DNA from 2 places in the Siminovitchia sp. FSL W7-1587 genome. Region 2 is predicted to be linked to the other one. Evidence: predicted binding sites of a transcription regulator. Region 2 holds the regulator's gene; the other holds the start of a gene.
The links. Region 2 encodes NrdR, which represses ribonucleotide reductase genes. Its sites were predicted from a motif close to AACACNATATATNGTGTT; they were not measured.
Positions count from the first base shown of each region.

Region 1: a site for NrdR is predicted at 7,413-7,430, ahead of NST31_RS20280 (vitamin B12-dependent ribonucleotide reductase). Genes of this name have one in related genera too.

Region 1 is NZ_CP150169.1:4,314,273-4,325,527, reverse strand. Features, by position in the region: gene efp (elongation factor P) at 451-1,008, opposite strand; gene NST31_RS20300 (Xaa-Pro peptidase family protein) at 1,030-2,091, opposite strand; gene NST31_RS20295 (YqhR family membrane protein) at 2,198-2,680, opposite strand; gene NST31_RS20290 (SA1362 family protein) at 3,250-3,603, shown strand; gene NST31_RS20285 (patatin-like phospholipase family protein) at 3,625-4,509, opposite strand; gene NST31_RS20280 (vitamin B12-dependent ribonucleotide reductase) at 4,758-7,313, opposite strand; gene NST31_RS20275 (rhodanese-like domain-containing protein) at 7,672-8,061, shown strand; gene nhaC (Na+/H+ antiporter NhaC) at 9,044-10,483, shown strand.
Region 2 is NZ_CP150169.1:3,681,214-3,692,468, reverse strand. Features, by position in the region: gene NST31_RS17455 (YusW family protein) at 318-863, shown strand; gene thrS (threonine--tRNA ligase) at 1,417-3,348, opposite strand; T-box leader at 3,391-3,611, opposite strand; gene NST31_RS17445 (putative sporulation protein YtxC) at 3,673-4,479, opposite strand; partial or broken gene NST31_RS17440 (hypothetical protein) at 4,688-4,873, shown strand; gene dnaI (primosomal protein DnaI) at 5,053-5,988, opposite strand; gene NST31_RS17430 (replication initiation and membrane attachment family protein) at 5,972-7,402, opposite strand; gene nrdR (transcriptional regulator NrdR) at 7,419-7,874, opposite strand; gene lepB (signal peptidase I) at 8,083-8,631, shown strand; gene NST31_RS17415 (hypothetical protein) at 8,688-9,104, shown strand; gene NST31_RS17410 (glyceraldehyde-3-phosphate dehydrogenase) at 9,133-10,161, opposite strand; gene coaE (dephospho-CoA kinase) at 10,300-10,902, opposite strand; gene ytaF (sporulation membrane protein YtaF) at 10,921-11,255, opposite strand, start outside.

The DNA.
Region 1 (11,255 bases), 630 kb from region 2:
ACACCTTTTATATTTACTCAAGATTTTGAAGTGGGAGTTACGGCACCTTACATGCGGGATAAAGTGAAACTTCATTCAGTAGGGCTCCTACTGAACGTTAGTTGAACCAATCGGGCATTTAGGTGCCGTTTTCTCCCACTTAGACCTTTTGTATTCACCCAAGATTTTGAAGTGGGAGAGTTACGGCACCTTACATGCGGGATAAATGGTCCCAGTGTATCATACGCAAGCTTTTAGCGTCGTCAGCATATGTAGACTCCTGCGGGAATAGCTCGAGCTGAAGATCCCGCAGGAAAGCGACCTTTGCTTTCCGAGGAAGCTGAAGAGACCTGCGGAAAGTGGAATATTTTTACGTAGTCATGATAGGGATTTTTTCACACAAATAAACCGAACAATTATAAATGAATTGTTCGGTCGTATTTGCTTATGTCCCAGTCTCTTTGTGAAAATTTATGCCCTGGAAACATATGACCCATCTGAAGTATTAATGACTAACGTATCCCCTTCATTGATAAAAAACGGAACTTGAACAACGAGCCCGGTTTCAAGTGTTGCCGGTTTTGATCCCCCTGAAGCAGTATCGCCTTTAATGCCGGGTTCAGTGGAAACAACTTTTAATTGTACAGTATTTGGCAAATCGACTCCGAGTGTTTCCCCGTTATACATGATGATGTGAACTTCCATATTTTCAAGCAGAAAATTTAATTCATGCTCAATTTGATCTGCCGATAATTCAATTTGTTCATATGTTTCCTGGTCCATAAATACATGCTGATCCCCGCTTGCATACAAGTATTGCATCGCTTTATTATCAATTTGGGCCCGGTTGACTTTTTCCCCGGCTCGAAACGTCTTTTCAGCAATTGCGCCTGTCCGTAAATTTCTTAATTTGGAACGGACAAAGGCAGCACCTTTCCCCGGCTTAACATGCTGAAATTCCAAGACGCGCCAAACTCCCCCATCTACTTCAATTGTCAAGCCTGTTCGAAAGTCGTTTACTGAAATCATATGTCTTCCTCCTGATACATGTTATAAAATGATTAATTCTTTAGGTGAATGTGTTAATGTTTCATTCCCGTATTGAGTCATGACTATGTCATCCTCAATACGGACCCCGCCAATTTCCGGCAAGTAGATGCCTGGCTCAACCGTTACTACCATCCCGGGAACTAGTGTCGTCTCAGACCTGCTCCCCAAACCAGGCCCTTCATGCACTTCAAGGCCAATACCGTGGCCGAGCGAGTGCCCAAAATTGTCTCCATATCCTTTTTCACGTATGTAATCACGGGCAATCGCATCGGCATCCCGTCCTGTCATGCCAGGTTTGATTTGATCCACGGCCTGAACTTGGGCCTCCAGCACAATCTGATATATCTCCGTTAATTTTTCAGACGGATTTCCGACTGCAACTGTGCGGGTAATGTCGGAAACATACCCTTGATACAATGCGCCGAAATCCAACGTGACGAAATCTCCGCTCTCAATCAATTTGTCGCTTGCCACTCCATGCGGCAAGGCGGATCGTTTGCCTGAGGCGACAATAATATCAAATGACGATGAAGCAGCCCCATTTTTTCGCATGAAAAATTCCAGCTCATTGGCTATATCCAACTCTGCCACGCCTGGTTTCATGTAGTTAAGAATATGAGTAAAAGCATTGTCCGCAATTTTTGCGGCTTCTTTGATCGTATTGATTTCCTCTTCAGATTTGACCATGCGGAGTTGTTCAATCATGTTAGATACAGGAACCGTCTCAGCCTCTATTGATTGATCAAGCTTTTCCCACGTTGAATAAGTAATATGGTCCTTTTCAAAGCCGAGCTTTCCGATTTTCGACTCATTTACGATATTGGCTACTTCCTCAATAAGCGATCTGTTGTGCTGGATAATGTCGTACCCGCTTGTCTCAGATTTTGCCTGTTCTACGTAACGAAAGTCTGTAATAAAATAGGCATTGTCTGAAAGTATTAACGCGGCACCGGCCGAACCGGTAAAATTTGTCACGTATCGGCGATTATATGTACTCATGATGAGTATGCCGTCAATTCCATACTGCGGTAATAATTGCTGTACTTTTTTTAATCTTGCCATCCCGATCTCTCCCGTCCCGATTTTTTGGAATGGATCTTTTATGAAGTCTCGTCTCACCTATTCAGCATGTGATCAGTTTAACATATAAATCCAGAAAAAACATTGTTCAAGAATGTCCTTTTAGTTTTTTTACATAAATCGATTCTTCGTACTCATAGGAGATCGAATAGCCGATGAAAACCCCATATAAAAGAAAGGAGGTCAGTCCAGTCAAAACCGTATTTAACTCATATGTTATGAGTAACTTTGCATTTGGATATAACGGATGCAGTACAAAAAAAACGACGACAAACAGTACTGCGCCATATAAAATTCCCCATGCAAATGATTTCTTTTTTCTCAATAAAGCATAATAAATAAGCGCGGGAACAATGGAGATGAGCCCATACACCATAGAAACAATGATAATCTCTGCCCAGTTGCTTTTCCATCCTCCGGCTACGGGAGTCAAAATGATGTTTGGACGAATTTCCGTAAAGTTCAAATAATATAAGGCGTAACCCATTAAACATCCGAATATGCCGGCCGTCAATCCTGTCACAATCGCCAATGTCAAAAGGGATATATTATAATACGTTTCGTTTTCCATAAAAACACCTCCACTACTATCATGTCCTGACTTTTCAATTCTTTTCACGCGGATCATTTATCTGGTTATATTTTCTTTTATTTAGTAAAATATATGTAAAGAACAAAGTTGCCACGCCTCACTTTTCTTAATAGAAATGTCACAATCTGCCAGCATCGTTACTTTTACGGAAACATAAAACAACAATAGATATGCGTCGTCAATTTTGTAACCATAACGCCCCTGAATTCGTAAGGCTCACAGGCTTTTAAACCTTGCTCTCCGAATTCCCGCGGGCTGAACAGATCACCCTGAACATCCGCACCGGAAAAGAATTGATACAAGCAATCCTGCAGGAACTCTCAGTTTTACCATAAACTAGGTCATTGATGTAAGTTTTTACCATTTACCCTTGGCGTTTTTTTAAAAATGTCGGGATTTTGTCAAATAAACATCTCGGTCCTTCGTTTAAAGATTTGCCGATGTGGAAAAGAAAAGTGAGATAAGTATGAGTGTAAATTGTTGTTCATTATGTATAAATGCATTGCTTTTTGGGAAAGATGTCCATTACTCCCAAGGAGGTGGCGCTCTTGAATGTACGGAATTGGATTATAGGAGGAATCTTTCTCTTGGCTGTCGTGGGACTCGGTTCCTATTTATTCACCAACCCGGCAGGTCTGTTTAGGCAACTGTTCATTATCGCGATTACGGTTGCTATTGTTTTGCTGATCTTTCGGCTTGTGAGCAATCGGTTACCGAGCCGCAGAGAAAGAAATGCATTTGCCAAAGCGGCAAGGCAATCTAAATTACGGGCAAAACGGCGTAAAAGCCAAATGAAGGCAAAAAGCCATTTGCGAAACAGGCCGTTGCGTAGAAGATCTACTGCCCATTTAACCGTTATTGAAGGAAAGAAAAGCAAGAAAAAAGACAGAGCGATTTTTTAATCGACGCTGTCTGATGAATACTTAGTATACCCAAGATGTTAAAAACATCCTGGCTCGCTCGCGCCCTTTTTCAATAAGGGCTTCTTTTTTTTGGTTATCAATGGAAAATTCAATCGAAAACGTTTCGTTCATGGGGATAAAAATAATGTTTTTTTCATGTTTCCGGGAAATATATTTTGCATCGTGCGCATCTTTCATCGTAGTAAATAATGCTTCAACGAGCTGCAGCCCGTTTTGAATATTTCTTTCTGGCTGTTCTTCTGTATGATGGCTCAGTTTTACCCCGATGATCGGTCTTTTTGGTTTTTTCCCGTCCTTTTGAAACAGCCAAATGGGGAAATTGCTTAATAGGCCTCCATCCACGATCATATTGGTTCCGGATAATGAGCGGAGTTTAACGGGTTCAAAAAAATAAGGGATCGCACAGCTCATCCGAATGGCTCGTGCCACTGGAAACGTTTCTTTTGGAACCCCATATTTTCCCAAGTCATCCGGAAGGACAAGCAATCTGCCCGCTGATAGATCAGACGCAATGACCCGCAATGAATCAGGAGGCAAATCTTTAAACGTATAGACACCTTTGTGTGCAAGTTTTTTTCCGAGCCAGTCCTCCAATAAATCGCCCCGGTAAATACCCATTCGAAAGTAAAGTAACAGCCACTTGGCCATTTGAAAAGGCAAGAGAGTTTTTCTGCGATCAAGGAATATTTTCATATCTACATTTTTCATCAAATCAATCATTTCCTTGCTGGAATAGCCGGCTGCCGCTAATGCGGAAATCACCGCTCCCGCACTTGTTCCTGCAAGCCGCTTGAATGTGAATCCCCTCTCCTCCAGTATTTCAAGTGCCCCAAGCAAAGCAAAACCCTTTATGCCCCCTCCCGAAAACACCCCGTCAATTTCCATTGTTTTGCCCGCCTTTCTCAATGCTGTTTATCCGCCTTAACTGAAGCCGCCCACTTCAACAAGGAGATCAGCCGCTGTAAAAGCCCGATGGTTCAACTAACAACCAGTGCGAAAAGCCCCATAAGTCTCACTTATATTGATATATGTTTGATAAAACGGGAATTAGAACAAATTGTTGGAATGTTGGAAACTGATGACAATCCCTAAAAAAAACTGACCCGAATAAACGGGTCAGCCGACTATGTTGGTTATAGTCCACATTTTAACTGAGCGTTGCAATTATCACAAGTATTGCATCCGCCGATCTCTTTTACCTGTCCTTTGCGGCAGACTGGACATGTATTCCCCAATTCGGAGCCGATCGTCACACTCGTCGAACGGACATCTTGAATGGTATCAACTAATACGACAGGGCGTTCCGGCTGCTCGGTTTCCTGCTTTTCCTCAAAGCTGTTATCCTCTGCTTTTAATGTGAGCACCTGTGAATCACGGCTGCCATCAACATATACGGTACCACCTTTGGCTCCGCCTTTATACAACCGCTCGTACACTTTTTCGACCTGCTCGACGGTATATCCTTTCGGCGCATTGACCGTTTTGGATATGGAGCTGTCAATCCAACGCTGGATGATGCACTGTACATCCGCATGAGCTTCAGGGGAAAGATCCATTGCCGTAATAAACCAATGCGGCAATTTGTCCTTATCTGCTTCCGGATGCTCCCTCAGATACTCTTCCACAATGTCGGCCTTCACTTCAATGAATTTTCCGAGGCGGCCGCTGCGGTAATACGTAAAGGAGAAGTATGGTTCAAGCCCTGTTGAGCAGCCAATCATTGTTCCGGTGGAGCCAGTTGGAGCTACAGTCAGAAGGTGCGAGTTGCGAATGCCGTGCTCTTTGATCGATTCACGAATTTCTTCTGGCATTCCCTTCATAAAGCCGGTGTTGGTAAATGCCTCGCGAAGCTTGGCTGTCTCCGCCTCTGTTTCTCCTCTTAAAAACGGGAAGCTGCCCTTTTCTTTTGCCAATTCAATAGACTCTTCATAGGCGGTTGTTGCAATGACTTCAAACACTTGATCTACAAGCTCATTTCCTTCCTTGGAGCCATATTCCTTTTCACAATAGATGAGCAAATCTGCTAATCCCATGACACCAAGACCGATCCGGCGCTCGCCAAGTGCCTGTTTTTTATTCTCTTCCAAGAAGTATGGTGTTGCATCAATTACGTTATCCTGCATTCTCACGCCGACTTTTACTGTTTGTCTTAATTTTTCAAAGTCGACTTCCTTTTTCTTTTTATCAGCCATTTGCGCTAGGTTCACAGCCGCCAAATTACATACGGAGTAAGGAGCCAATGGCTGCTCACCGCAAGGATTGGTCGCTACCACTTTTTGTCCGTATGCTTGCGCATTCGTCATTTCGTTTGCATTGTCAATAAAGAAAATGCCTGGTTCCGCAGAATACGTCGCACAAATATTGATAAGGTTCCACAGTTCGCGGGCTTTCATTTTACGGTAAACACGCACTTTGTGGCCAAGTCTTTTCCACTCGCGAACATCTCCCACCTTGTGCCACTGTTCATTGTAAATGGTCATTTCTTCCTCTTCGTAATTCTCGACATCTGGGAAACAAAGTTCATATTCGGTGTCCTTTTCTACAGCTTCCATAAACTCCTTTGTAATACATACCGAAATATTGGCTCCTGTTAAAAATTCAGGATTATGAACTGAATATGTTCCGCCTTCCCTTAATTTTTCTTCGGCGTTTTGGAATATTTCTTCGTTGAAACCGCCATGGCCGGGTATATTTCGATAGTTGAGGACACCTTGATACATAGCTTCCTCCGCTTGTGTAAGCGGGGTGAATTTCAATTTATCTTTTGCGTGCTTTTTGATGACCGGGTCCGTGGTGTTTTCAATTAAAAAGCGCAGAATACGCGGATTTTGCATTTTGGAGATGATAAATTCCACAATATCAGGATGCCAAGAGGCAAGCATGATCATTTGCGCGCCCCGACGAGATCCTCCCTGTTCGACGAGATGTGTCAGTTTGGCAATATCATCCAGCCAAGAAACAGAGCCGGAAGATTTTCCGTTTACTCCGCGAGCCAACGTATTGCGCGGTCTCAATGTCGATCCATTTGTTCCGACGCCCCCACCGCGGCTCATAATTTCCATTACTTGTTTTCTATGTTCGGAAATACCTTCGCGCGAATCAGCGACAAATGGCATCACATAACAGTTAAAATAAGTGACATCCGTACCGGAGCCCGCTCCATATAAGACTCGTCCGGCAGGGACGAAATGCAAATTAACCAGCTCTTCATAAAATTTTTCGAACCATTCTTGTCTTTTCTCTTCCGTTTTTTCGACGGAGGCAAGACCTGTTGCATTTCTTTTTGCAATTTGCTCGTAAAAAACTTCCAATGGTTTTTCTATAATATCAAGAGGACGGACAATGATGCCTGTTTCTCTCTCTACCTCATCCTCCAAGGCACTTCGGTACTCCTCTTCGACAATCACTTCGGCTGTCTTTTCTTCCCAATCAATGGATTGGATGAAGCCCAATCCCCTTGCCGGAAACTTCGGGTCTTCTTTAATCGTCAACACGACGAAGTCACCTTCACTCAAAGTGATTTTTTCGGTATCTTTATATGCATACCTGTCAATCATGACAAGTCTTGAGACCCCTTTGTGGGTAATTCGCATATCAGGTGTGATAGGATGAACATGCTTAAATAATTGAATGTCTTCATTAAGCCTTTCAATATTTAGATTCGGTTTTTTCGTAAATGCAACAGACATTTTGCCAACTCCTTCTCAAAAACATTTCGGGTAAGTTACCTTACTTATGTATCTGTCATAGATACGTTACCATATATTTATCCAGAAAATCAATCCTTAAACACAATATATTGATTTTATTTTGAAACAACTCTACTATATATTGTGTTTCGGAGCTAAACAATCGTCATTTGTCAAATTTAAAATTAAGAGATTCCGGGAGATAAAAGAAGAGATTAACCGATACCACAGCACAAATCGTTGATTTTCAACAAATTTAACATTTTACTTTTTGTTGGAGTGGAATAGAGGAAAAAACTTTGATTCATCGTCATTTGGAGAATATAATAGAGAATAGGGTTATTACTAGAAAGGGGCTATGGAGTTGGTACTTCTTTATACAACAATTGGCTTGTTGGTGGTAGTTATTGCTTTTTCTCTTTTTAACTATTTCCAACAAAAGAAAATATTAAAAACGCTGACGGAAGATGAATTTCGTGCCGGATACCGCAAAGCACAACTCATCGATGTGCGTGAACAGAAAGAATATGACGGCGGCCATATCCTTGGCGCGAGAAGTATTCCAATGTCTCAGTTAAAAATGAGAATGAAGGAAATTCGTCCGGATAAACCGGTCTACTTATATTGCCAAAGCGGGATGAGAAGTGGAAGGGCCGCCCAAATTCTTTACAAAAAAGGATACCGTCAGCTGTACCATCTGCAAGGCGGCTACAAAAATTGGACGGGAAAAATTAAAAAGAAATCATAAAACAAGCGCCCGGACAGCGGTATGCAATGAGCGGTATTAAAAAAACCGCCAGAATACTTATGGACATTGAGCAGGAGGGGGAATGGATCCCCCGGCCTCTTACATAACCGTACGTGAGTCTGCCTATCAACGTCTTTTATATCTTATAAAATAAAGGCGATGTTGCCAATCACAAAAAATAAAAGGTCTTCCCTCTTTATTCATACCCTCGCCTATCAAATTTATCAGGCTTCCATATCCTTAGGCAAGCAAATAAAACTTGCCATCTTTTTTACCAAAACCTCTTGTGAAAAACAAAGTGTCATTTTCATTATGGCGCAATCATTTTTACGTTCTAATAAAAAATAATCCTTATTCAATCATTTCTAAGAAACGAATTCTTATTCAAGAAAGCGGAGGGACTGGCATAACGGAACTTCGGCAACAGATTGTGTAGCATTATTTTGCTAAAAGATAAGAATGGCGGGAATCGATTTGTAGGTATATTCACTATTCTTATCTATGGATAACGAGGCGGTTTTTCATGGGAAAATAACAGGAGGCAGATGATGGTACATGAGTTGGCCACAGCGATTTCGTACAGAAAACAAAGGAAACGGATCGTTCTTACACATACTTTTCCCGTTACGTCCCCTTTTTGCTGCATTCAATGATGAAACTTTTGAGATGTTGCCCTTGCTTTGTTAGGTCGAATTAACTTGTTTAATTCCATCGGGTCAAATGTGGGTTTACCTTGCAGAAAGTCGGTATAAAACGCATTTCAACTTTTCCTATCTAAAGCCATAGCAAACGAAGCGAGCCAGGTATTTCATTTTTATTAAACTGATCAACTAAGGTGTCCTATTTTTTTCAGAATTATAATAGAAACAACTGCGAAAGCGCAAAAAAATTTTGCGCTGAGCTTAAAAATTTTGCATTTATCAATTCACCTTTATATATTATTATAGTTTTGACGTTAAACTTAATTGAAAGGAGAAAATCCATGAAAGAAAACAAGCCAGAAATACATGTTCCTTTCTTTCTGGCTATCATACCGTTAATCGTGATGGTAGCCGTCATGGCAGTTACCATTATCAAGTTTGAAGGAAGTCCACATATTCCGCTTCTTGTGGGAACAGTTGTGTCCGCTTTCATCGCTTGGCGATTGGGTTATAAATGGGATGTTATCGAAGAAGGAGCATACAAAGGGATTCGACTGGCTCTGCCGGCCATTTTGATCATCATTACTATTGGAATGATTATCGGGGCATGGATTGGCGGTGGCATTATTGCAACCATGATTTATTATGGTCTGAAAATGATTACACCCTCATTATTTCTCGCTTCTATATGCGCAATCTGTGCGGTTGTCACGCTTGCCATCGGGAGTTCTTGGTCAACAATGGGGACGATCGGAGTTGCCGGAATGGGGATCGGAATCAGTATGGGCATCCCTGCACCGATGGTAGCCGGAGCGATTATTTCAGGATCCTATTTTGGTGATAAAATGTCACCGCTTTCAGATACGACTAATTTGGCAGCGGGGATTACGGGCACTGACTTATTCGATCATATTAAACATATGATTTACACTACAATCCCTGGACTGGCCATCGCCTTTATCGTCTACATCTTTTTAGGAAGGGGATTCTCTTCTTCCTCTATGGACGCCGGAGAAATCGGTCACATTTTAACTGCATTACAAGAGAATTTCGTCATTTCTCCTTGGCTGTTTCTCGTCCCAGTATTGGTCATTATCTTGGTGGCTAAAAAAATGCCAGCGCTTCCGGCCCTTTTTATTGGGGTTTTTATGGGGTGGATTTGTTATATTTTTGTACAAGACGGCTCAATTGCAGATGCTGTCAATACCCTTCAAGGCGGGTATTCAATTAAAACCGGAAACGCGATGGTGGATGAATTATTTAACCGTGGTGGCATCGATGATATGATGTACACTGTATCATTGACAATTGTAGCAATGACATTTGGCGGAGTAATGGAACAAACAGGCATGCTGAAATCAATTGTGGCTCAAATCCTGAAATTAGCTCGCACAGGTAAAAGCTTGATTGTTACAACCATTTTCTCGTCTTTCTTTACAAATGCAACAGCATCTGAACAATATATTTCTATCCTTTTGCCTGGAAGAATGTATTTAAAGGCATATAGAGATAAGAAACTTCATTCCAAAAACTTGTCGCGAGCGCTAGAAGATGGCGGAACCATCACTTCGGTCTTTGTACCATGGAATACATGTGGCGTGTTCATTTTTTCAACTCTTGCAGTCCACCCTGTTGATTATGCGCCATACGCGGTCATGAACTATGCTGTTCCAATCATTGCGATCTTGATGGCACTTTTCGGAATTAAGGTCGAGTACTTGTCAGAGACTAAAGTGAAAGAGTTGGAAATAAAAGAAGCCCAGAAAAATACGACAGCTTAACTACTCGTCATCGGCCCTATTTTTTTGACTCAAAAGGACTCTTTTCTTGGAAAAAATCGCGAACCACATCATTTTGAAGAACCTTATTAAAACTTGGTAATGGCGTATCAATTTGAACTGTCCCTTGTCACTAAGTAAACAGCGAAAATAATAAAAAACCTATAAGCGGTTTTAGTTCTATATATAAAGGGACTAAGGCCGTTTCATTTTTCTTGATATGCATCTACTTTATCGCTATGGACAGCTTTCAAAACTGTTCCCCAATAGCTCGTTACTCATACATATGCTTGATGTGTGTCTGTTCTCGGTATCAACGCAATATATGCACGGCGCTTTGGATAAGGGGAAGTTTTACCGTAGTGAATGTATCTTTCGCTTTGTCTACTCTGTTTGTTTTGGAATACCCTTAATGGATCATCACGCAAATCCAAAATCGCGCTTTAAAATTGGCTTTCTTCTTTGTCCAAACCATCTTGAAACTCAGGAACGTCCTTTCATTGTTTTACTGCTGTAAATTCCCGCTTTAAAATGTGATCCGTCACATGTGCATGAGTGTGTTTGGTTTTAGGAATCATTCTCGCCACTAGCTCTTTATGACCAAGGCTTTTTTAAATTCACGAGGGTCATTCGACGATAACCGTAAATACCTTTTCATGAAGGACGATCATTTCCTTGATTATTCCTTTATGTGTAAGTTCCTTTTGGAAGATGTTTGCTTTTTTATTTATCATAAGCAGAGTGGAGAGAAATGGGGTCGTTTTCCCCCTCATGC
Region 2 (11,255 bases):
CTTATTGTTTTCGATGTTTATCTTCTGTCAAATGATTGGCATTGCTATCATAGGTTATAGTGAGCTACCTTTTTATACGATGACCAATCGTCTGGCTTGCCTTTTATCTCGGTGGTATTCTTTATGGGGTATCTGCCCTTTTCAATTAAAAAACGTGGCCAATCCTTGATAAAGGAATAAGCCCAATGACGCCCTGAAATAGCAAATGACAATGATAAAATTGATCTCCTTACAAGGTTTCTATCGCAATCATGTTTATTTCCAAAGAAATGGGAAAAACTTTTTATAACAAATGCGTTTTGGAGGAGATCGCCAATATGAAAAAGTGGTTTTACGTATTTTTAACATCTTTATCCGTTTTTGGAATGGCCGCCTGCTCTGATGATCCTTCCATTGACAACCATCCGAAGGAGCAATTAACACAGTCTGCGAACGATAAATCCGCTAATACGAATGATGACGTTGTAAGGGAAGACGAAAGCGGCAATAATTCGGATGACGGAAATGTGAGAGCAATGGATGAACAAAAAATGATGGAAGAAATCCCTTTTACCAAGTTCAGCCTGGAAATAGATTATGCGCCTGATATGCAATATGACTTCGAATATGAAGTAAATGACAACGGTGCGAGCTATCGTGCGGAATTGGAAGATTCCGTCCATGATAAAAAATTAAAGGGAAAAGAGGCTTTTCAAACGCTTTATACATTAATGCAAGACATCCACCTGGATGAAAACACAACGAAAGAGGAAGCGATGCAACAAATTTTCGATACATTTCAAATCGATGACAATTATACGAAGTTTGAACTCGATTATGTATTAAAAAACGGAACGAAGAAAGAGTTTGAAGATCGAAAATAAGGTTGGAGACGCAAAAACCTCTGCTAAACTGGAGTAGGCTCTGACATTCCCGAATACCGAGCCAAACCAACGACTCAAAAAATCGACAAAAGCTGTAAAATGGATCCCTTGGTCATGTGCAATACTGTTGACTGAAATCGTTCAAAAGCCGAAAAAACGACTATTGGACACTTCCAACTCGGTACTCGATCTCGGCCGGCTGGTGACCGTGTTGGCAAATTCGCCGTTGACGGGCACGAGCTTGCCGGTCCACGGCCATTTTAAGAGGGCTGTTCCGCAATCAGTGAAATCTGATTTGGCGAAACAGCCCTTATTTTTTCTCTCGGACAAAACCTCCACAAGAATGATCCCCGTACAATGATCAAACCCATTCCCGGTGATTTTCGCTTATCATACAGGCGGCGAACGTCCTTTTTTCTAATGGAGCTGTAAAGGAAAGGCTATTCCCGCCACTTAAAACCTGCCAGCGATATGATTGGTTGTCTTGCAATCGTCCGATTTCTGTACTACCATGATTTCCCGGGTAATCGCGAGTAGCTGATTCAAGCGGCGGTTACTGATATTTTTCTACAACTTCTTTCAGTTCTTCGATAAATTGCCGGAGCGGAAGCGTTTCTGTTTTTTTCTCGCCGTATTTTCTGATGTTGACTGTTTCAGAGCTTACTTCCTGATCGCCCACAACGATCATATAAGGGATTTTTTGCATTTGTGCTTCCCGGATTTTATAGCCAATTTTCTCGTCGCGCTTATCCATTTCGACACGGAAGCCGTTCGCTTTCAATGTATCGGTGACCTGTTTGGCATAGTCGAAGTGGACATCCGGCGAAACAGGAATGACCTCGACCTGTACAGGCGCAAGCCAAGTTGGGAATGCACCTTTATATTCCTCAATTAAAAATGCGACAAATCGTTCCATCGTTGATACGACGCCGCGGTGAATCACAACTGGACGATGCTGCTTCCCGTCTTCTCCGATATAGGTCAAGTCCAGCTTTTCAGGAAGCAAGAAGTCCAATTGTACAGTGGATAACGTTTCTTCCTTTCCGAGAGCCGTCTTCACTTGGACGTCCAGTTTCGGTCCGTAAAATGCCGCTTCTCCTTCCGCTTCATAATAATCGAGGTTCAAGTCGTCCATCGCTTCTTTCAGCATCGCCTGCGCTTTTTCCCACATTTCGTCATCATCATAGTACTTCTCCGTATCTTCTGGATCACGATACGAAAGGCGGAATGAATAATCCTTTAAATCGAAGTCCCGATATACTTCTTCGATCAATTGAACAACCCGGATAAATTCTTCTTTGATTTGATCGGGCCGGACAAAGATATGGGCATCATTTAATGTCATGCCGCGAACCCGCTGCAGGCCGGAAAGCGCGCCTGACATTTCATAGCGATGCATCGTGCCGAGTTCCGCTATTCGAATCGGCAATTCGCGATAACTGTGGATTTCATTTTTATAGATCATCATGTGATGCGGGCAATTCATGGGCCGCAAGACAAGCTGTTCATTGTCCATGTCCATGATCGGGAACATGTTCTCTTGATAATGATCCCAATGGCCGCTTGTCTTATATAAATCGACACTGCCCAAAACAGGTGTATAGACATGGTCATAGCCAAGCTCCACTTCTTTATCCACAATATAGCGTTCGATAATTCTGCGGATCGTTGCTCCTTTTGGCAACCAAAGCGGCAACCCTTGTCCCACTTTTTGCGAGTTTGTGAATAAGCTGAGCTCTTTTCCAATCTTGCGGTGATCCCTCTCCTTTGCTTCTTCCAGCATTTTGAGATGAGCCTCAAGCTCGCTCATTTTAAAGAACGCCGTTCCATAAATGCGTTGAAGCATTTTATTATTACTGTCACCGCGCCAGTATGCGCCTGCAATGCTTAACAGCTTGAATTGTTTTATTTTCCCTGTAGAAGGAACATGTACGCCCCTGCACAAGTCATAAAATTCACCCTGCTCATAGATCGTGACTTTTTCCTCTTCCGGAATGGCGTCAATCAATTCCAGCTTGTACGGATCATGGGAAAAAAGCTTTTTCGCTTCATCTCGCTCCACTTCTTTCCGTACGATTTCCAAATTTTCACTGATGATTTTTTTCATTTCTTTTTCAATTTTTGGCAAATCTTCAGGTGTCAAGGAATGATCCAAATCCATGTCATAGTAAAACCCGCCTTCAATAACAGGACCGACACCGAGTTTGACGCCCGGATATAACCGCGAAACCGCCTGGGCCATTAAGTGTGCTGTACTATGGCGCAATATTTCCAGTGCTTCTTCACTGCCCGCCGTGACAATTTCAATGCTTCCATTTTCCTGGATCGGCGTCCGCAGGTCGAGCAAACGGCCATTCAGTTTACCGGCTATCGCACTTTTCCGTAAACCCGTGCTGATTGACCCTGCTATCTCTTCAGTTGTCGTTCCCTTTGGGAATTCTTTCACCGCTCCGTCCGGAAAAGTAATTTGTAGTTGTTCAGTCAATGCTATCCTCTCCTTTTCCAAAATAAAAAAACCCGCCCCCCAGAAAGGGACGAGTTTGTTCACGTGGTTCCACCCTAATTCTCATTGGCAAACAGCCAATGACTTTCAGAAGATGTAACGGAAGTCTCCGCCATTCACTACTGTAAATTCGCGAATGGAGTTCCAAGGGGGTAAGCATTCAAATCGTGTTGGGAAGCTCCCAGCTTCATCTTCCCTCTCTGTAAACCGTAAGTGAACACTCATGTCCTTGTCATAACCTTTTCATGATATGATTATGTAGGTTATTATAGATCGTTGTTTGAGGAAATGCAAGGGGTTGACTGATCATTTACGGAAATCGGCAAGAGGAAGAATTTTCAATCTTTCTTCAAAAATGTTTAACAATGTACGGATAATCGCTTTTTCCTCAGAATCGGTGTAAAGTAAAATTTCATTAGGCGCGATGGAAAGAAGCGGAGCGATCACGGCTGAGTCAATATAAACAGGATGATTGAACAATAGGCGGCGATCCACCAGTTTCATGACTTCATCCCTTGTCATGACTTTGGAGTTTTCATCGTAAAAACATACAGGGTCCGTTAGTGACAAGTGAACGAGCTTTTTTTTCGGCTCTTGCTTGTGTAAATAGTCTCTGAGCATGTTAACAAACATTTGATAATCCTGCTCCATTTTATATTCATCAATGGCAACACACAAATATTTCTTCAGCGCATCATAATAATCTTGCAGCCGAAACGTTAACAAAGAATCAAACAAAACGGCATCACTTGTTTCAAAAACGGCGATTACAGCTTGTTTAACAATGGAATGCTCATTCATCTTGCCTGTAAATGCCGTCAGTTCTTTTCGTTTCCCCAAACACATCGCTGTAACAATGTCGATAATTTGTATGCGCTCCTCTTCATTCTCATAAAAAAAGTGAGTGGACAACATCTTATCCAAAAATTCGGCTCTTTTTACATTTATAATAAAGTCCGTTAAAGCTTCTGCATAACGATCCGTGTTTTCGTTTCGCGGAAAAAAGAATACATAACGGTTTTGTTGTTTTGTATAGGATAAATGTACGCCCGTTTTGGTAAAGAAAGATTGTAACTGACAAGCATCCTCTTCAGTTAAAAAAATGAGTTCCAAGACGGCCCCCTCCTCATTCAAAAACTTTACTGCACTGATATATGTATATGGAGGGCACGTCCACGCTATGCCAATGAATGAAAAAAGCGATGGATTTAACTGGAATGGCGCCGTTAAAAAGCTGCGGAACGGGATTGTGAGATCTTTGTGGGAAAAGTCGCCAGCTTTTCATCGTTTTCGCCAAGTAGCAACTATTCATTTCATTGGGATAACACGATCTGTAACATGGCTTTGGCTTGCCGTTTTGTTTGTCTGGGCTTTTGTCGGGCTTGATTTTCCTCCAGAAGGAATCATTGGAAATAAGCTTAAACATGGCGCAAAGTTCGTTTTTTGACTTGACTTGCAACCACGTTTAAAGATCGCCATTTGGAACCGTAAAGATCTGGCACATGAAAATACCTGGAGTTTTCAATTCAAAACGAAGCAGGAGATGTATCCTGCGGCCTAACTTTACACTGCGGGCAGCATGAAAACAGCCTGCATCCTTCACAAAGCATAGTCAGGATACAGGCTGTTTTTTGACAGTACGGTGGAGGCGGGCTTTTTATTTTTGACAGGCCGGTAAATGCAGGCTTATTTATGTCTTCGGTTCGGTCCATCAAGTTTGATCGGCTTGGCAAGATATTTTATGCGCTCCATAATCCGTTTGGCTTTCATCTTCTCTTCTTCACCACGTTGGGTATAAGTTAAGTGGTGTTCAAGACTTTGAAAATCAAAATTAGAAGTAAAAAAGGTTGGAAGATGTTCGTGCATGCGGTATTGCAAAATAGAGCCGAGAATTTCGTCCCTCGTCCAGCTTGACATCGATTCCGCGCCAATGTCATCAAGCATCAGGATGTGCGCGTTTTTGGCAAGCTCCAGCTTCTCACTCAATGTTTGATCGCCAAGTGATTGTTTCATTTCCCGGAAAAATTCCGGGACGTAAACGATAAAAGAGGACACCCCTTTTTCCGCCAATTGATTGGCAATTGCCCCCAACAAATAAGATTTACCGACACCGAAACCTCCATATAAAAACAAACCTTTCATTTTCTTTTGCGGGTCGAATTCGGCGGCAAATTTTTCCGCATATTCGAAAGCATCAATCCTGCCGGGGCTGTCCAAAGAAAAATCGGCAAAGGAGGCTTGTAAAATATCCTTCGGAACATAAAAGCTCTTAATCAATTTTTCTGTTTTTCTTCGCTCGTCATCAATGAGCTTTTTGGCACATGGCCTGTAATGAACCTCGATCGTTTGGCCATTTATGACGAGAGAAGGTTCATATCCCTCCATCATATTCATACAGTTGGCAAGATCCGGACAATCCGCGCAATTTTTTGTTTGGGATATGTATTCGTAAAGCTTAATTAAGTTGGTTTCGACCATGGTTCTCGTGACGTGTCCCGCGTTTTCTCTGATAAACGCTTGGACATCGGGATGATGTAGCACTTCCTGCTTCAAATCTTCAAACCTTCTTTTAAAAACCTCTCCCCCGGAAAGCCTGCTTAATGTATCATTGATTCGTTCCACCTTTTTCACCTCCCTGTTTTTGATATTTTTGTTGAATGGCTTTCAATCTGCGGCGACGTTCATCCAGTTTATCGGAACCCTTTGCAGTCTGTGACTGGCTTGTTGGGACTTGTTCTTGATCTTCATCCAGAAACCAGTCGGGAAGCATTTCCGTTCGAATTGGTTTTTTCCGTGCTTCCTTCCCGTCTTTTTTGCTGCTTGCCCATGATTGATATTGGCGATGTTCGCTTTTCGCCAATTCCATCGCCGCTTTGACTGTTTTTATTTTTTTTCGGGCCCAATGGGAAGCGATTTTTTCCATATAATTTTTGGACAGCTTCATATCTGTTTTTAACATGACATAGTGGATCAGCACATTTATGACTCCGGGGTCAAGCTTCTGGCCAAGCATCACATCTTCTACAGCAGTCAAATCAGACATTGCCGGCAGTGCGCCCCCCGATAGATCAATTAATAACTGACGGGGTGATGTCGTTTCCAAATAGTAAATCAACTTACTCTCTTTGGTATCTCCTGGCCCTTCGCTTTCACGCAGATTCGGCGGCTGAAGCCGGTTGACCAATTGCGGAAGCATATCTTCATTTTCCATTTGATACCAGTCACGTGCCCATTTTCTCAGTTCATCGAGATCAATCGTTTCATCTGCTGTCATGCTGGAAAGAATGATTTTTTGCATTTCCACCTCGTTGATCGAGTAAAGGAACGCCAGCTTTTTGATCGTATCTTTTACAGTCGGCGTCAACAGTTTTCTGGGAACCATAGAAGTTGTTAAACCTGATAATAACAAATCAAAGTCAAAATGATTTCCAGAAATTTGAATCGGCTCCGCCGTTTTTCGCTGAACAAAGGAAGTGTTCTCTTCAGGTTCGCTCGCCTTTTCACCTTTTCCTGAATGCAATGCTTCAACGCTCATTGAAGTAAACACATCTTGGAATGTGCGGGTAATTTCTTTGTATTCAGCAGATTTTATATTTTTTTCCAAAAATTGGCCTTTCAGTTTCATAAAGTGAGTGTGGCCTATTTTTTGATAAAGATAGATATTTAACATACCATCTGTAAAAAACTGTTCGGCAGATAACGGGGGCTGAAGTTCATAAATATAGGCTCTTTTTTCATCGGTGCTTTTTCTGTAAGTTTTTAAAAGTCCGATCCCTTCCAGTTTTAATCTTGCTTCGTAAATTTCTTCCAAGTTGAGTTCCATTAAATTCATCAGTTGATAATGGTTCCATTCATTTGAAGATAGGCTGTTTTTTTCCACGGCATATGTAAGTGTATTGTATAAATTTGTACTGACTACTCCGATAAGAGGCTGGTATAAAAGTGAAATCACTTTCTTATCATATTCATGGAGTACACCGTTCATTGTAACAAAAAGACTATCGACAGGCTGAACTTCATTCCAATATTGCTTCACGCCAAACACACTTTCACTAATCTTTTTTAATCAATTCTTTTAACTCGTCAAGAAATACATTAATATCTTTAAACTGTCTATATACGGAAGCGAAGCGGACGTATGCCACTTCATCCACTTTTGCCAACTTGTCCATAACCATTTCTCCGATTATTTCGGATTTCACTTCAGGCTGGCCCAGACGGCGCAGTTCGCTTTCAATGTCATTTGTAATTTTTTCAAGCTGATCAAGGGTGACAGGGCGTTTTTCACAAGCCCTAATCAAACCGCGTAAAATTTTTTCACGGCTGAATTCTTCACGTATCCCTTCTTTTTTAATGACGATTAGAGGCATTTCTTCGACTCTTTCAAAGGTGGTGAAGCGGTGGGAACAGCGTTCACATTCCCTTCTTCTTCTGATGGACCTCCATTCGTCCGCCGGTCTCGAGTCTACGACACGTGTACCATTATGCTTGCATGAAGGACATTTCATCTTCTCAGCTCCGTTCCAGTGTGCTTCTCCCATTATACAGCAATTGAAGAGGAAAGAAAAAGGAGAAAAACGGGAGGCAGGGGATTGCCTTGAAAAGCTTTTCAGTAAAACAGCATAAAAGGAAAAATGATACATAAAATATCTTGTTTATACGGATTGATATGGTACAGTAAATATATATAAATAGGAAATTTGGAGGGGGAGTCCTTTGAAAGAAAGCACTAAGGAAGAAATAGTTTCCTGGATGAAATCACTCGCATTTGCAGTTATTATCACACTTGTTTGCAGACAATTTCTCTTCTCGCCCATCACTGTATTTGGAGAATCCATGTCGCCTTCCTTTGAGGATCACGACAAGGTAATCATTAGCAAAACCTCCAAAATTCAACGGTTTGATGTGGTTGTTTTTGATGCGCCGGATAACGAAGATGAGCACTATATTAAACGTGTCATTGGACTTCCGGGAGACAGCATTGAAATGAAAAATGACACTCTTTATATCAATGGAAAGCGATTCAAGGAGCCGTATTTAACGGAAAATAAAGAAAACAATCCATTTCATAAACTGACCGAGGACTTTTCTTTGCTGGAGAAAACTGGAAAAGCCAAGGTTCCGGAACAAATGTTGTTCGTGATGGGCGATAACCGCTTAAACAGCAAGGATAGCCGTACATTCGGGCTCATTTCTTATGATGCTGTGATTGGCGAAGTAAAATTCCGCATTTATCCATTTGAAGCATTTGGGCCATCCAGCTAATGACGGTTCATATAGCAGCCTGCTATTGAGGTATAAGACGAGAAGGAAAATCGGTAATGAAGAGCAGAGGCTGGCCAATGTTGCCCGTTATTATCGGAAAGCTATTTACATTGATGAAGCTTTTTCGAACAGGCTTTATATTGGTGGAAGCTTATCGAGTTCCTTCGTTGGACGGACACGATAAAACAGATGGATGGCCGGGTTTGGGCTTTCTTCCCTTGGACGGCTACGACCAGCCGGGTTTGGGACGCTTTTGCGATTTTTTTCTTAGGTGCGGTTCGCAGGGGTTTGGTAACCGCTTTTGCGATTTTTCACACTTGATGGCAAGGTTGACCTTGAAAGAATTTCATGCCGTATTTACTAAAAGCACCTTCGGAATGGCGCATGTTATTTCAACATACACGTCCGAAGGTGTTTTATGTTTCTCATTTCAACAGGTCGGTGCAGACAAACAGATTTTTCCGCCTGATTGATTTTAAGGGCTTTTTAGAAAACCCTAAATTAACCAGCTTTTACTTCTTTTTTGTTTAGTAAGGATGCTACATAAGTAACGAGATCCACTACACGACAAGAGTATCCCCACTCATTATCATACCAAGCCAATACTTTGACTTTTTTTCCTTCCATGACAATTGTGGAAAGTCCATCAATAATCGCAGAGTGCGGGTTTGTATTAAAATCAATCGAGACGAGTGGTTCTGTTGTAAATTCCAATATACCGTTTAAAGAACCATTGGCCGCTTTTTTAAACGCATTGTTGATCTCTTGTACGGTTACTTCGCGTTTTACATCCACAACTAGATCTACAAGCGATACGTTTGGTGTTGGTACGCGAAGTGCCATTCCGTGTAACTTCCCTTTTAATTGAGGGAGGACAAGCGACAAAGCTTTTGCAGCCCCGGTTGTTGTGGGAATGATGGATTGAGCGCATGCTCGGGCACGGCGCAAGTCTTTATGCGGGTTATCAAGGTTCTTTTGGTCATTTGTATAAGCATGAACAGTTGTCATTAAACCATTCTCGATTCCGAATGAATCGTCCAGTACTTTTGCTACAGGCGCAAGACAGTTAGTCGTACAGGAAGCATTTGAAATAATGTCATGCTTATCAATGTTTAAGTCGTTTTCGTTTACTCCCATCACAATTGTAACATCTTCATTTTTCCCTGGCGCGGTCAAGATGACTTTTTTGGCACCGGCCTCAAGATGCATTGCAGCCTTGTCACGAGCGTTAAATTTTCCCGTCGCTTCAATGACAATGTCTATATTCAATTCATCCCACGGAAGTTCACGAGGATTGCGGTTATTTAACAATGTAATTTCCTTGCCGTTAACTACAAGGGCTTGTTCTTTCGGTTGCACATCAGCCTCGAATTTTCCGTGAGTTGTATCGTATTTAATAAGATGGGCAAGCGTTTCAGGCGGATAACTGGCATTGATCGCCACGATATTAAAACGGTCCTCCATGATCGCTTTTCTAAATACCATGCGGCCAATACGGCCAAATCCATTAATCGCAACATTAGCCTTCATCATTACCGGGAGCCCCCTATATAGTGTTATACTGTAATTTCATATTATCGTAATTAGTATAACATAATTATCATAAAAAGGAACAATAAAATGTGTCTGTTATCTTAACCAAAAACAAGAGCGCCCATCCACTCCTGTTTAAGGTACCATTTTCCATTTTTTAATGAGGACTTCGACTTGTCTTTCTGTTTCACTGAGCGAACCATTATTATCAATCACAGCATCGGCCATTTCCTTTTTCTGTCTTAATGGCAGTTGCGATGCGATCCGTGCCCGGGCTTCATCTTCCCTGAACGAATTTCTTTCCATAAGTCTTCGGAGTTGTGTTTCTTCGTCAACGTAAACGACAATCGTTTTATCGACCATATGAAGGAGATTACTTTCAAACAATAACGGAATATCCAAAATGATTGTTTTTTTTCCGTTTTGAATGGCCGCTTCCTGCCACTCTTTCATTTTTTCCCGAACAGCGGGATGTACGATGGCATTCAGCTTCTTTCTTTTTTCCTCATCATTGAATACAATAGTTCCAAGCTTTTCCCTATTGAGTGTCCCGTCATTTTGTATAATGCCCTCGCCAAATCGACTTACCACCTGCTTATATGCGGATGCTCCGGGTTCGACAACCTTTCTTGCCGCGAGGTCTGCATCAACTATTGTAAATCCGCGTTGTTCAAGCATTTGGGAAACAGTGCTTTTGCCGCTTGCGATTCCTCCAGTTAAACCTATGATCAATGCCATGAAACTAGCCTCTTTCCACTACATTTTTAAAATGCCAATTAGTATGAGTAATAACCCCGGAAAAAAAGTGATTTTTTGCATTGCTTTCATATGAGAGAATAACTTGCCAAGAGCAAGCCCGGCACTTAAAAAAAGAACACCTGACAAGGCAGCAGCCCCGGATAAAAGCAAAGGACTAAAACCAAGCATGGCCGCACCGATCCCCACCCCAAAAGCATCAAGAGAAAGGGCGGCACCAAGCATGATCGCTTCCAGTCCGGTGATCGTGCCCGAACTGTCAAAATCTGCTCGTGTCGGCTTTTTCAAAATGTGAATGACAATGCCGAGCGATTTAATTTCCCAGTTAAATTCAA